DNA from 2 places in the Janthinobacterium svalbardense genome. Region 2 is predicted to be linked to the other one. Evidence: predicted binding sites of a transcription regulator. Region 2 holds the regulator's gene; the other holds the start of a gene.
What was found. Region 2 encodes sigma-54, which starts transcription at its own class of promoters, with help from an activator protein. Its sites were predicted from a motif close to TGGCANGNAANCTGCTTT; they were not measured.

Region 1: CNX70_RS15570 (circularly permuted type 2 ATP-grasp protein) is a predicted target of sigma-54. The motif match lies at 1,219-1,236, and genes of this name have one in related genera.

What each region holds. Positions count from the first base shown of each region.
Region 1 is NZ_CP023422.1:3,512,388-3,515,575, forward strand. Features, by position in the region: gene CNX70_RS15565 (sensor histidine kinase) at 1-1,143, shown strand, start outside; gene CNX70_RS15570 (circularly permuted type 2 ATP-grasp protein) at 1,272-2,726, shown strand; gene CNX70_RS15575 (alpha-E domain-containing protein) at 2,720-3,188, shown strand, end outside.
Region 2 is NZ_CP023422.1:844,968-848,155, forward strand. Features, by position in the region: gene lptB (LPS export ABC transporter ATP-binding protein) at 1-492, shown strand, start outside; gene CNX70_RS03680 (RNA polymerase factor sigma-54) at 497-1,975, shown strand; gene hpf (ribosome hibernation-promoting factor, HPF/YfiA family) at 2,045-2,407, shown strand; gene CNX70_RS03690 (enoyl-CoA hydratase/isomerase family protein) at 2,543-3,188, shown strand, end outside.

The sequences.
Region 1 (3,188 bases), 2.7 Mb from region 2:
GATCAGCAGGCGGATAGCCAGGCCAGCGCGCGCCACCCACTGCAGCGCGCGCAGCGCCTCTGCGCCATGCGCGACGCCGTCCTCAGCGCCTGGGAACAGCGCGTGCGCGCCAGCGTGCGCGGCGCCGACCAGCTGCTCACGCCCATACTCATCAATACCTTGCCCGCCTTTTTCGACAACCTGGCCGAAGCCCTCACGCCGGGCCATCCGCGCGAAAACGCCGCCAGCAACAGCAACGTGCCCGCCGTGCATGGCAATGAACGGGCGCGCATGACCAATTACGGGCCGGAACAGGTGATCCAGGAATACCAGATCTTCCGTGACTGCTTCGCCGCCGTCGCGCAGGAGTCCGGCATCAGCTTGCGCGGCAAGGACTGGCAGGTGCTCAATGCCTCGATCGACGTGGGCATCCGCGAATCGATACGCGAATTTACCAGCATGCACGAAGGCTTCCGGCGCCGCATCGCGGCCGGCCTGTCGCACGACATGCGCAATCCCCTGGCCGTGATCAGCACCAGCGCCCAGTTGCTGCTGCGGCAGGCGGACCCGGAACGGGTGGTCTTGCTGGCGCACAAGATTGCCGAGCACAGCAAACGGCTCGACAGCATGATCGAGGAATTGCTCGATAGCCTCAGCTACCACCGGGGCCAGCAGCTGCCGCTGGCGCTGAGCCAGTTCGACGTGCTGCCGCTGGTGCACGCTGTGGCCGGCCAGGTCAACCTGCAGCGGCCCGGCAAATGCCAGGTCAGCGGGCAAGCCGTCACCGGCTGGTGGTGCGAGAACTCGCTGCGGCGCGCGTTGGAAAACCTGCTGAGCAATGCCCTCAAGTACGGCGACGACGCGCCCGTCAAGGTGCACGTGGAAGCCGTGCACGAACGCCTGATCCTCACCGTGCACAATGGCGGCCACGCCATCGCGCCGGAACAGGCCGAGCGCATCTTCGACTACCTGCGCCGCGAGAACGACAGCGCCGCGCCGGGCTGGGGCATCGGCCTTCCCTTCGTGCAAAATGTGGCCGAAAGCCACGGCGGCAGCATCGCCGTCGACAGCGCACCCGAAACGGGCACCAGCTTCATCTTCGACGTGCCCGTCGATTGCCGTCCGTTCGTCCCGCCCGCCGGCGCTCCCAAGAGTGACAGCTAGCGCACCAAAGCGGTGCGAAGGATGGTGCGACGCCACAAAAATGGTCATATTCACACCTTCCTGCGGCCGCCCCGCTGGCACGCTTCCTGCTGAGCTATACATAGACACGGCTCAAGGGAAATCACAACATGGCAAATTTTTTCAATGAAATGACTGCGGATGACGTGGGAGCGGACAGCAAGGTACGTGAACACTATCGTGAATTTGACAACTGGCTGGCGCAGCAATCACCCGAGACCATCGCCCGCAAGCGGGCCGAAGCCGACCTGACGTTCCGCCGCGTCGGCATCACCTTCGCCGTGTATGGCGACGATGCCGGTACGGAGCGCCTGATACCGTTCGACACCATCCCGCGCATCATCCCCGCTGCCGAGTGGGCGCAGATGCAGACGGGCCTGGTGCAGCGCGTGCAAGCCTTGAACATGTTCCTCCATGATATTTATCATGAGCAAAACATCATCAAGGCGGGCATCATTCCCGCCGAGCAAATCTACAAGAATGCCCAGTACCGCCCGGAAATGCAGGGCATTTCCGTCGCCTCCGATATTTACGCCCACATCGCTGGCGTTGATATCGTGCGCGCGGGAAAGGGCGAGTTCTATGTGCTGGAAGATAACTTAAGGGTGCCGTCCGGCGTGTCCTACATGCTGGAAGACCGCAAGATGATGATGCGGCTGTTCCCGGAACTGTTTGCCCGCAACCGCATCGCCCCCGTCGACCATTACCCGGACATGCTGCTCGACAACCTGCGCTCCGTCGCGCCCATGGGCGTGGATGACCCGACGGTCGTCGTCATGACGCCGGGCATGTACAACTCCGCCTACTTCGAGCACGCGTTTCTGGCCCAGCAAATGGGCGTGGAACTGGTCGAAGGCAAGGATCTGTTTGTCAACGACAACTCCGTCTACATGCGCACCACGCGTGGGCCAAAGCGCGTCGACGTGATTTATCGCCGCGTCGACGACGATTTCCTCGATCCGCTGGCCTTCCGCTCGGACTCCTCGCTGGGCGTGCCTGGCCTGCTGTCCGTGTACCGCGCCGGCAGGGTCACCCTGGCGAACGCCATCGGTACGGGCGTGGCCGACGACAAGTCGATTTACCCCTTCGTGCCCGACATGATCAAATTCTACCTGTCGCAAGAGCCGATCCTCAACAACGTGCCCACCTACCAGTGCCGCAAGAGTGCCGATTTGTCCTACGTGCTGGCGAACCTGGCAAAACTCGTCGTCAAGGAAGTGCATGGCGCGGGCGGCTACGGCATGCTGGTGGGGCCGGCCTCCAGCGCCGCGCAGATCGAGGACTTCCGCCAGCGCCTGCTGGCCAATCCGGGCGGCTACATCGCCCAGCCGACCCTCGCCCTGTCCGCCTGCCCCACGTATGTGGATGCCGGCATCGCGCCGCGCCACATCGATCTGCGCCCGTTCGTGCTGTCCGGCAAGACGATTTCCATGGTGCCGGGCGGCCTGACCCGCGTGGCGCTCGGGGAAGGCTCGCTGGTGGTCAACTCCTCGCAAGGGGGCGGCACCAAGGATACCTGGGTACTGGAAGAGACATCCGCTTTTGCAGGAGAGAAAACATGCTGAGCCGCACCGCCGATCATTTGTTCTGGATGGCCCGCTACACGGAGCGGGCGGAAAACACGGCGCGCATGCTCGACGTCAACATGCAAACGTCGATGCTTCCCCAGTCCGAGCAGGATGCGGAACAGGGCTGGCGCGCCACCCTGGGCATTTCCGAGCTGCAAAGCGCATATGACCATCAATATGGCCGCTTCCACACGCGCGACGTGCTCGATTTCATGGTGCGCGACCCGAACAACCCGTCCTCCATCCTCGCCTGCCTGACGGGGGCGCGCGAAAACGCCCGCGCCGTGCGGGGCACCCTGACGACGGAAGTGTGGGAAATCCAGAACGCCACCTGGCTCGACATGCAGAAGCGCCTGAACAGCAATCTGCTGGAAACGGACCCCAGCGCCTTCTTCGAATGGGTCAAATACCGCTCGCATCTGTCGCGTGGCGTCACTTTGGGCACCATGCTCAAGGACG
Region 2 (3,188 bases):
CTGCCACAGGAAGCGTCCGTCTTCCGCAAGCTGACGGTGGAAGACAATATCCGCGCCGTGCTGGAAATCCAGACCGTCGAAGGCCGTCCCCTGAAGAAGGCCGAGATCGAGGAGCGCCTGGATAAATTGCTGGCCGACTTGCAAATTGAAAAGTTGCGCGAGAACCAGGCGCTGTCCCTGTCGGGCGGCGAGCGGCGCCGTGTGGAAATCGCCCGCGCGCTGGCCACCGACCCGCGTTTCGTGCTGCTCGACGAACCGTTCGCCGGTGTCGACCCCATCGCCGTGATCGAGATCCAGCGCATCGTGCGCTTCTTGAAGGAGCGCAATATCGGCGTGCTGATCACCGACCATAATGTGCGCGAGACGCTGGGTATTTGCGACCGTGCCTACATCATCAACCAGGGCTCGGTGCTGGCGTCGGGACGCCCCGACGACATCATCGCGAACGAGTCGGTACGCCGGGTCTATCTGGGCGAACACTTCCGCATGTGAGCCAATGAAACAATCATTGCAGCTGCGCACTTCGCAGCACCTGGCACTGACGCCGCAGTTGCAGCAATCGATACGCCTGTTGCAATTGTCTACCCTGGAATTACACCAGGAACTAGAGCAACTGCTGACGGACAATCCCTTGCTCGAGCGCCTCGACGATCCGCTCGACCATTCGCTGCGCCTGCTGTCCGACGGGGCCCTGAGTTCCACGGCCGCGCCGGCCGAAGCACCGCCCCAGCCGCCAGGCCAGGATGCGCCCGCGGCGCCGGCCGAAGCAGAAACCTTTGACGGCGAAGCGGGCGACAGCCCGGCCGCCGCGGATGGTGGCGACAGCGACTGGAGCGAGGCGAGCCGGGGCAAGGCGCCCGACGACGAAGATTCGCGTCCGCAATTGGAGGCCCATCACTGCACCCTGCGCGAGCACTTGATGGAGCAGATGCGCGTGACGGTGCTCGAATTGCGCGACCGCGCGCTGGTCGAGCTGATCATCGACGCGCTCGACGACAATGGCTACCTGGAAGAGTCGCTCGACGACATCCTGGCGCGCCTGCCGGAAGAGCTGGAAATCGACGCCGACGAGATGCGTACGGCCTTGTCCCTGCTGCAAAGTTTCGATCCGCCCGGCGTGGGTGCGCGCAACGCGTCCGAATGCCTGGCGCTGCAAATCAAGCGCTTGCCGCACGTCGCCATGGTGACGCGGCGCATGGCCCTCGTCATCGTGGAAAAGCACCTGGCCTGGTTTGCCCAGCGCGATTTCAACAAGCTGAAAAAAGCCCTCGATTGCGACGAGGAAGACTTGCGTGAAGCGCAGACGGTGATTCGCCAGTGCAATCCGCATCCGGGCGCCGTGTTCGCCTCGGATGTGTCCGATTACGTGGTGCCCGATGTCGTCGTCAAGCGCGCGCGCAATGGCTGGCAAGTCACCCTGAACAACGACGTCATGCCGCGCCTGCGCGTCAATGCCATGTACGCCAACTTGCTCAAGCAGGGCAAGGGCGAGGGCGCCATGGGCGCGCAATTGCAGGAAGCCAAGTGGCTGATCAAGAATATGCGCCAGCGTTTCGACACGATCCTGCGTGTGGCGCAGGCGATAGTAGAAAGACAAAAGAACTTTTTCTCGCATGGGGCCGTTGCCATGCGCCCCCTTGTGCTCCGTGAAATAGCTGATACACTGGGTTTACACGAGAGTACTATCTCGCGGGTAACAACCCAAAAGTACATGCTGACCCCGCATGGCATGTTTGAGTTGAAATATTTCTTTGGTAGCCACGTCGCCACCGAAGCGGGGGGCGAAGCATCATCGACGGCGATACGGGCATTGATCGTGCAACTGACAGGAGCAGAAGACCCTAAAAATCCTTTATCCGACAGTAAGATTGCGGACATGCTGGGGGAACAAGGCATGGTGATTGCGCGACGTACTGTTGCCAAATACCGGGAAGCGTTGAAAATTCCGCCAGTGAGCCTGCGTAAGTGTTTGTAAGTTTTTTTCGGTTCCTCTGCGGGCCGGATAGGATGGACCGCACGAACCCGATCATCTTTAGGAGTGTGTATGAATCTCACCATCAGCGGACATCATCTCGAAGTGACACCAGCCATCCGTGAATACGTACAAACGAAGCTGGAGCGCGTGAAACGTCATTTCGATCAAGTTATCGATATCGCCGTGATTCTGACCGTGGATAACCTCAAAGAGAAAGAAAAACGTCAAAAGGCCGAAGTCAACCTGCGTCTGAGTGGCAAAACAGTCTATGTGGAAAGCCTGGCGCACGACCTGTATGCCGCAATCGATACCCTGATCGACAAGCTGGACAGGCAAGTGATGAAGTACAAAACCAAAGTGCAAGGGCACGGTAAAGAGGCGATCAAGCATCTGCCAGACAACTCCGAGGAAGACGCCGTCGTCGCCGTTTAAGGCCACCCGCTTCCAGCAGTTGTGATCAACTAAGGGCGCACATCTTGCGCCCTTTTTTGCGCCCGTACCTGTCGAACGCAATGTTCCCCGCGCAGGCGCTAAAATGTTGGCACTTTCACTTCTTTCCTGCCTGCCATGAGCGACTTCGTCCAGACCTCCATCCGCAACCGCACCGGGCACATCGTGCTCGACCGTCCGAAAGCCTTCAACTCCCTGTCGCTGGAGATGGTGCGCGCCCTGAGTGCCGTCTTGCTGGCCTGGCGCGACGATCCGCAGGTGGACGCCGTCGTGATCCGTTCCAGCAGCGAAAAAGCCCTGTGCGCCGGTGGCGATATCCGTTTCTTTTATGATGCGGGCCTGGCTACGCCGCAAGGCGGCAGTGCATTGCTGGAAGATTTCTTTACGGAAGAATACGCCTTAAATCATGTCATTCATTTCTACCCGAAACCGTATATCGCCGTGATGGATGGCGTGGTCATGGGTGGCGGCATGGGCGTGGCGCAAGCCGGGCCCGGCAATCGCTTGCGCATCGTCACGGGCCGCACGCGCATGGCCATGCCGGAAGTCAATATCGGCTTGTTCCCGGACGTGGGTGGCAGTTATTTTCTGTCCCGCCTGGCCGGCCAGCTGGGCCTGTACCTGGGCTTGACGGGCTTGACGATCAACGCGGCCGATGCCCTGTACACGGGGCTGGCCGATGTCTATCTGCCCGAGGCGCAGATGGGGGCGCTGCTGGCGCTGTTCGAATCGACGCCGGGCGAGGCCTTGCCGGTGGCCATCA